2 regions of the Crassaminicella indica genome follow, and region 1 is predicted to be linked to the other one. Evidence: a T-box and tRNA genes for the amino acid it is inferred to sense, from the RefSeq annotation. Region 1 holds a T-box; the other holds one or more tRNA genes.
What was found. The T-box of region 1 lies ahead of alaS (alanine--tRNA ligase). A T-box ahead of a tRNA ligase gene usually reads a tRNA of that ligase, here a tRNA-Ala.
Positions count from the first base shown of each region.

Region 2: it has a tRNA-Ala gene. The T-box ahead of alaS (alanine--tRNA ligase) is inferred to sense a tRNA for this amino acid. The anticodon was not compared.

Region 1 is NZ_CP078093.1:2,421,852-2,426,210, reverse strand. It holds gene KVH43_RS11535 (IreB family regulatory phosphoprotein) at 1-50, opposite strand, end outside; gene alaS (alanine--tRNA ligase) at 170-2,806, opposite strand; T-box leader at 2,853-3,079, opposite strand; gene KVH43_RS11525 (AI-2E family transporter) at 3,275-4,359, opposite strand, start outside.
Region 2 is NZ_CP078093.1:546,662-551,020, forward strand. It holds rRNA gene KVH43_RS02605 (23S ribosomal RNA) at 1-1,583, opposite strand, end outside; tRNA gene KVH43_RS02610 (tRNA-Ala) at 1,631-1,706, opposite strand; rRNA gene KVH43_RS02615 (16S ribosomal RNA) at 1,772-3,298, opposite strand; tRNA gene KVH43_RS02620 (tRNA-Phe) at 3,379-3,454, opposite strand; tRNA gene KVH43_RS02625 (tRNA-Pro) at 3,459-3,535, opposite strand; tRNA gene KVH43_RS02630 (tRNA-Ser) at 3,549-3,637, opposite strand; tRNA gene KVH43_RS02635 (tRNA-Lys) at 3,643-3,718, opposite strand; tRNA gene KVH43_RS02640 (tRNA-Arg) at 3,724-3,800, opposite strand; tRNA gene KVH43_RS02645 (tRNA-Leu) at 3,805-3,888, opposite strand; tRNA gene KVH43_RS02650 (tRNA-Tyr) at 3,900-3,984, opposite strand; tRNA gene KVH43_RS02655 (tRNA-Thr) at 3,993-4,067, opposite strand; tRNA gene KVH43_RS02660 (tRNA-Asp) at 4,076-4,152, opposite strand; tRNA gene KVH43_RS02665 (tRNA-Val) at 4,168-4,243, opposite strand; tRNA gene KVH43_RS02670 (tRNA-Glu) at 4,248-4,322, opposite strand; tRNA gene KVH43_RS02675 (tRNA-Met) at 4,327-4,359, opposite strand, start outside.

The sequences.
Region 1 (4,359 bases):
TTTTCTTTATCTACTTTAAATTTCATTGTAAAATTTGATTGATTATTCATACATTTACACTCCTTCCTTTTATCTATATTTTATATATATTCTATTTTATTATAACACAATCCTTTTAAGTAAATGGACGAAAGTTTGCTTTTAAACCTTCGCCCACTACTTATTATAACTACTTTACTTGCTCTTTTACAATATTTATTACATGGGCTAATGCCTCATCTATTTTGGATATATCCTTTGCTCCTGCTTGTGCCATGGTTGGTTTTCCACCACCACCACCACCTGCTATTTTGGCAACCTGTCTAATAATATTCCCTGCATGAATTCCTTTTTCAACAACATCTTTTGTTGCCATAGCAACAAAATTTCCTTTATTATCTTTTTCTGTTCCTAAAACGACAAGACCTGAACCTAATTTATCTTTTAATTGATCTCCTAGCTTTCTTAAGCTATCCATATCTAAGCCTATCAACTTATATGCTATTACTTGAATATTTTCAACTTCAACTGCTTTTTCTAATATTTCATTCACAGCACTCTTTGCCATCTTATTTTTAAGAATTTCTACTTCTTTATGTGCATCTTTTAAATTATTCACTAAATTTTCTACCTTCAATACAATTTCCTTTGGATTGCTCTTTAAAGTTCTTGCAATTTCTTTTATTTTTAATTCTTGTTCTTTCATATATTCATATGCTTTATGTCCAGTAATAGCCTCTATTCTCCTAATTCCAGCAGCAACGCCACCTTCACTTATAATCTTAAATAATCCTACTTGACTTGTATTATTTAAATGTGTTCCACCACATAGTTCTATACTATAATCTCCCATAGAAACTACACGTACAACTTCTCCATATTTTTCCCCAAAAAGAGCTGTTGCTCCTTTTTCTTTTGCTTCATTGATACCCATTTCTTCTGCTAAGATTGTCATACTCTCAAGAATTTTTTGATTTACTAATTCTTCAACCTTTTCTAATTCCTCTTCAGTAAGTGCTTGAAAATGTGAAAAGTCAAATCTTAGTCTATCTGGCGTTACTAAAGAGCCTGATTGTTCAACATGATTGCCTAACACATTCCTTAATGCAGCCTGTAGTAAATGAGTTGCTGTGTGATTTCTTGCAGAGCTTATTCTTTCTTCCACATTAATAGATGCCTTGACTATACTATTTACAGATATAGTTCCTTCTAATATCTCACCTATATGCAATATCCTATTGTTACTTTTTTTACAGTCTGTTATTTTAATTTTGCAAGTTTCATTAAATAAGAACCCATGATCTCCTACTTGTCCTCCACCTTCTGGATAAAATGGCGTCTCATCTAATATAATAGTAACAGCATCACCCTTTTGAGCATACTCTACGATTTCATCACCTTTTACTAATGCTATAACCTTTGCGTTCATCTCATATTCTTTATATCCTTTAAATTGTGACTTTATATTTTCATCTAGCTTTGCATATACGTCTTCCTTCCAACCTATCTCTTCATTGTTTTGTCTTGCATTTCTTGCTCTTTGTCTTTGCTTTTCCATTTCAGCTTTAAAACCGTCTTCATCAACAGTCATATTTTCTTCTTCCAATATTTCTTTAGTCAACTCTAGTGGAAATCCATAGGTATCATACAATCTAAAAGCTTTTTCTCCAGATAAAATATTTTTATCTTCTCTTTTTAATTCTTCAATATAACCTTTTAGAATTTCACTACCTTGATCTATTGTCTCTTGAAATCTTTCTTCTTCAATAGCAACAACTTTCTTAATATATTCTTTTCTTTCCAAAAGCTCTGGATAAGCTTCACTCGATACTTCAAGCACACTATCTACTAATCTACTTAAAAATTCTCCTTTAATACCGAGTAATTTTCCATGTCTTGCAGCTCTTCTTAATAACCTTCTAAGAACATATCCTCTACCTTCATTGCTTGGCATGATTCCATCACATACCATAAAAGTAACAGAACGAATATGATCTGTTATAATTCTCACTGAAACATCTGTTTTTTTATTTTCTCCATATTTTTGTCCAGAAAGCTCTAATACTTTATTTAATATATGCTTTATAGTATCTATTTCAAATATAGAATCCACATCCTGTATAATACATGCTAGTCTTTCTAATCCCATTCCCGTATCAATATTAGGATTTGGTAATGGATTATAATTTCCTTCCTCATCCTTATCAAATTGTGTAAATACATGATTCCAAAACTCTATATATCTATCACAATCACATCCTGGTTTGCAATCAGCACTGCCACAACCATACTTTTCTCCTCTATCATAATAAATTTCAGAGCATGGTCCACATGGTCCTACTCCTATTTCCCAAAAGTTATCCTCTTTACCTAATCTTACAATTCTTTCTTGAGGTATACCTATTTTTTTATGCCAAATTTCATAGGCTTCATCATCTTCTTCATATACGCTCACCCATAATTTTTCAACAGGAAGTTTTAAATATTTTGTTACAAACTCCCATCCCCAATGGATAGATTCATTTTTAAAATAATCTCCAAAGGAAAAATTTCCAAGCATCTCAAAAAAAGTAGCATGTCTTGCTGTTTTTCCTACATTTTCAATATCTCCTGTTCGAATACATTTCTGACATGTAGCCATTCTTTTCTTAGGTGGTGTATCTATCCCCATAAAATAATTTTTCAAAGGAGCCATTCCCGCATTTATTAATAATAAACTCTTGTCATTTTCAGGAACTAGCGAATAACTAGCTCTTACATAATGACCTTTGCTTTCAAAAAAATCTAAAAACTGCTTTCTTATTACATTCAAGCTCATTTTTTCCATAGTATCAACCTCCATTATTTTTATACAAAAATAAACTCTCATCCCATATAGGGACGAGAGTATTCTCGCGGTACCACCCTACTTACCAAAATACTTTGGTCTCTCTTATCAATACCTAGCACTATAATGGTTGCAAGCCACTGCCCTTTACTAATATTTCAAGGTCAATACTCCGAAGCTGCTTCCAAAAACTCAAATCAGAAGTCTTTCAGCCAATGGACTTCCTCTCTACAGATTTTATGTTTTTGTACTCCTCTTCATCATTGTATTTTATCATTTTTCTTTTTCTCATTAACTTTAATTGATTATATATAAATTAGTACTATTTGTCAATTGTTAAATCTATTGTTCCCAAATTTTAATATTATATTATAAATAAACAACTTAAAAACTCACTTCGTTCAAACAATGAAGATTCTTAACGTATTTTTTATACAATTTCAGTAAGTTTTTTAATCGAATGAATATTTAAATATTTACAATTAAATCTATAATATGCTCTATAATTATCTTTATACTAGCTGCAATAGGTACAGCAAAAATCAAACCTATTAATCCAAAGCATTCATTTCCTATCAATAAAGCTATGATAACCATAACAGGATGCAGTCCTACACTTTCTCCAACAATCTTAGGTGTAATAATAGCACTTTCAATTTGTTGTATAATTGTAAAAGCAATGATAACCCAAAAAGCTTTCACAGGAGTATCCATAAGTGCAATAATTACTCCTGGAACAGCTCCAATAATTGGTCCAAAATAAGGAATAATATTTGTTATTCCAGCAATAATTCCAATAAGAAATGCAAAGTTTACTTTGATAATTAACAATGCAATAATACTTAATATACCAACACAAGTAGCTACAATAAATTGTCCCCTTATAAAATTATTTAACAATATATGTATATCTTTGCAAATATTTATCAATTCTTTTCTCAAAATTCTTGGAATCATAAATACTATTTTCTTTTTAAAATACTCAGAATCCTTTAAAAAATAGAAAGTAAAAATAGGAATCAAGACTAAAGTAACTATATGGGAAAATATATTGAATATGCTATTAGTAATTTTTTTCATTATATCCATGATATAAATTTCACTTTCTATTAAGTGATCTTGTATTGTATCTTTAATGAAAGAAAGCTGAGGTGAAAAATTATCTAATTCCTCAATTTTTTTGTATATATGGTTTATATATTCATTGGCTTCTTTGTTGTATTTTGGTAATATTTCTATTAAACTTCTTGCTTCTTTTATAATATTAGGTGTTACTATTGTAGCAAACACTATTATTATAATAAACATAGAAAAATAAACAATTATAACACTCCAAATCCTAGAAACCCCTCTTTTATATATTAAATTAACAATAGGATTAATTAAATATGCAAATATAATTGCCCAAATGACAGGGGAAAATAATTTCCATAAGCTAGCTCTAAAATTATATATCATAATTGTTAATAACAATATTATTACTAAAACAAAAAAGTAAAAGAAATGTTTTCTTTTCATTGTTAATTTTTTGCTGCTGCTCACATAATGATTCC
Region 2 (4,359 bases), 880 kb from region 1:
CTACTTGTTTTTCGCTCCCCATCACGTCTCAGAATTATCGAAACGGATTTGCCTATCTCGACTTCCTAAACGCTTGGACGCACACAACCAACGGTGCGCTTAACCTATCCTCCTGTGTCACCCCATTGCTCAAACGATTTTCGGTGGTACAGGAATTTCAACCTGTTGTCCATCGCCTACGACTTTCGTCCTCGGCTTAGGTCCCGACTAACCCTGAGTGGACGAACCTTCCTCAGGAAACCTTAGGTTTTCGGCGGGCAGGATTCTCACCTGCCTCTCGCTACTCATGCCAACATTCTCTCTTGTATACAGTCCACTGCTCCTTACGGTACAGCTTCAACCCGTATACAATGCTCCCCTACCCATCCCAAAGGGATGCCGTAGCTTCGGTGACAGGTTTGAGCCCCGGTAATTTTCGGCGCAGGATCACTCGACTAGTGAGCTATTACGCACTCTTTGAATGAATGGCTGCTTCTAAGCCAACATCCTAGTTGTCTATGCAATCCCACATCCTTTTCCACTTAACCTGTACTTAGGGACCTTAGCTGACGGTCTGGGCTGTTTCCCTCTCGACTATGAATCTTATCACACATAGTCTGACTCCTAAAATTATGATTACGGCATTCGGAGTTTGATAGTCTTCGGTAACCGGTGAGGGCCCCTAGGACATTCAGTGCTCTACCTCCGTATCACAACTTTTAAGGCTAGCCCTAAAGCTATTTCGGGGAGAACCAGCTATCTCCGAGTTCGATTGGAATTTCTCCGCTATCCACAAGTCATCCCAGCCTTTTTCAACAGACATGGGTTCGGTCCTCCACGAAATTTTACTTCCGCTTCAACCTGCTCATGGATAGGTCACCCGGTTTCGGGTCTACGGCATACAACTAAAATCGCCCTATTCAGACTCGCTTTCGCTGCGGCTCCGTAGCATAACTACTTAACCTTGCTGCATACCGTAACTCGTTGGCCCGTTCTACAAAAAGTACGCGGTCGTTCATAAAAAGAACTTCCACTGCTTGTAAACATAGGGTTTCAGGTTCTATTTCACTCCCCTCCCGGGGTTCTTTTCACCTTTCCCTCACGGTACTATGCGCTATCGGTCACCAGGTAGTATTTAGCCTTGGGGGGTGGTCCCCCCTGCTTCCCACAAGGTTTCACGTGTCTCGTGGTACTCTGGAGTATACTCGAAAGTCTTCTTGTTTCGCCTACAGGACTATTACCTTCTACGGTGAGCCTTTCCAGACTTCTTCGACTACAATACCTCTTTCTTAATGAGTATATCCACAACCCCTAAAGAAAATTCTTTAGGTTTGGGCTAGTCCCCTTTCGCTCGCCGCTACTTAGGGAATCGAGTTTTCTTTCTCTTCCTCAGGGTACTTAGATGTTTCAGTTCCCCTGGTATGCCTACCATTACCTATGGATTCAGTAATGGTTACTTAAGTATTACCTTAAGTAGGTTTCCCCATTCGGAAATCCCCGGATCAACGCTTGCTTGCAGCTACCCGAGGCTTATCGCAGCTTACCACGTCCTTCATCGGCTCCTGGTGCCAAGGCATCCGCCCTATGCTCTTTATAGCTTGACCAGTAAAAATTGTATTTTATATGCATTGTTCAGTTTTCAAAGTACATGTGGTGGAGACGAGGGGGATCGAACCCCTGACCCCCTGCGTGCAAGGCAGGTGCTCTCCCAGCTGAGCTACGTCCCCATAATTAACTTTTGAAGGTTTGATCCTTCAAAACTATACAGTATAAGTTAAGCCTTTCTCCTTAGAAAGGAGGTGATCCAGCCGCACCTTCCGATACGGCTACCTTGTTACGACTTCACCCCAGTTATTGATTTCACCTTCGGCAGCTTCCTCCATAAGGTTAGATAGCTGACTTCGGGTGCCCCCAACTCCCGTGGTGTGACGGGCGGTGTGTACAAGACCCGGGAACGCATTCACCGCGGCATTCTGATCCACGATTACTAGCAACTCCAGCTTCATGTGGGCGAGTTGCAGCCCACAATCCGAACTGAGACTGGCTTTTAGGATTTGCTCCAGATTACTCCTTCGCTTCCCGTTGTACCAGCCATTGTAGCACGTGTGTAGCCCAGAACATAAGGGGCATGATGATTTGACGTCATCCCCACCTTCCTCCGAGTTATCCCCGGCAGTCTCTCTAGAGTGCCCATCCGAAATGCTGGCAACTAAAGACAAGGGTTGCGCTCGTTGCGGGACTTAACCCAACATCTCACGACACGAGCTGACGACAACCATGCACCACCTGTCTCTCTGTCCCCGGAGGGATTTCACCGATTAAGGTTAATGCAGAGGATGTCAAGTCCTGGTAAGGTTCTTCGCGTTGCTTCGAATTAAACCACATGCTCCGCTGCTTGTGCGGGTCCCCGTCAATTCCTTTGAGTTTCAGTCTTGCGACCGTACTCCCCAGGCGGAGTGCTTAATGCGTTAGCTGCGGCACCGAAGGGATGAACCTCCGACACCTAGCACTCATCGTTTACGGCGTGGACTACCAGGGTATCTAATCCTGTTCGCTCCCCACGCTTTCGTGCCTCAGCGTCAGTTACAGTCCAGAGAGTCGCCTTCGCCACTGGTGTTCCTCCTAATATCTACGCATTTCACCGCTACACTAGGAATTCCACTCTCCTCTCCTGCACTCAAGCCAATAAGTTTCCAAGGCTTACTACGGTTGAGCCGTAGCCTTTCACCCCAGACTTTATCGGCCGCCTACGCACCCTTTACGCCCAGTGATTCCGGATAACGCTCGCCCCCTACGTATTACCGCGGCTGCTGGCACGTAGTTAGCCGGGGCTTCCTCCTAAGGTACCGTCAGTTTTCTTCCCTTAGGACAGAGTTTTACGACCCGAAGGCCTTCATCACTCACGCGGCGTTGCTGCATCAGGCTTTCGCCCATTGTGCAATATTCCCCACTGCTGCCTCCCGTAGGAGTCTGGACCGTGTCTCAGTTCCAGTGTGGCCGATCACCCTCTCAGGTCGGCTACTGATCGTTGCCTTGGTGAGCCGTTACCTCACCAACTAGCTAATCAGACGCGGGCCCATCCTATACCGCTAAAGCTTTGACTCATGTACCATGCGATACTAGAGCTTTATCAGGTATTAATCCCGGTTTCCCGAGGCTATCCCTGTGTATAGGGCAGGTTGCCCACGCGTTACTCACCCGTCCGCCGCTTTCCACTAATCAAATCTCCCGAAGGATCATTGACAGCTTCTCGCTCGACTTGCATGTGTTAGGCACGCCGCCAGCGTTCATCCTGAGCCAGGATCAAACTCTCAAATAAAAGAATTCGAATTGAACGTTTCTCGTTTATAACGAGTATCTGGCTTAATTTCTTACACTGTATAGTTTTCAAAGATCAAATGGTGCCCAGAGGCGGAATCGAACCACCGACACGGGGATTTTCAGTCCCCTGCTCTACCGACTGAGCTATCTGGGCATTTTGGTCGAGGTGGCAGGATTTGAACCCGCGGCCCTCTGGTCCCAAACCAGATGCGCTACCAAACTGCGCTACACCTCGATATTTTTTCATGTGGCGGAGGGGGTGGGATTCGAACCCACGGCCCCTTGCGGAGTCACTGGTTTTCAAGACCAGCTCCTTAAACCACTCGGACACCCCTCCGTATTTGGTGACCCATCCGCGGCTCGAACGCGGGACACCTTGATTAAAAGTCAAGTGCTCTACCGACTGAGCTAATGGGTCTAGTATGGCGGGTCCACAGGGACTCGAACCCCGGACACACGGCTTAGAAGGCCGTTGCTCTATCCAGCTGAGCTATGAACCCATATTGGTGCGGGTGGAGGGACTTGAACCCCCACGCACAAGGCGCTAGATCCTAAGTCTAGTGCGTCTGCCAATTCCGCCACACCCGCGATATAAAATTTGGTGGAGGAGAGTGGATTCGAACCACTGAAAGCTTAGCTAACGGATTTACAGTCCGCCCCCTTTGGCCACTCGGGAACTCCTCCTAATTCTTTGGAGCTGGCGAAGGGAATCGAACCCCCAACCTGCTGATTACAAGTCAGCTGCTCTACCGTTGAGCCACACCAGCACATTTATTGGCGACCCGGAAGGGGCTCGAACCCTCGACCTCCAGCGTGACAGGCTGGCATTCTAACCAACTGAACTACCGGGCCATAATCAAATTTTAATGGTGGGCGCAATAGGGATCGAACCTATGACCCCCTGCTTGTAAGGCAGGTGCTCTCCCAGCTGAGCTATGCGCCCAAAATGGTGACCCATCCGGGAATCGAACCCGGGTTACCGCCGTGAAAGGGCGGTGTCTTGACCGCTTGACCAATGGGCCTTAATGGTTGCGGAGGCAGGATTTGAACCTACGACCT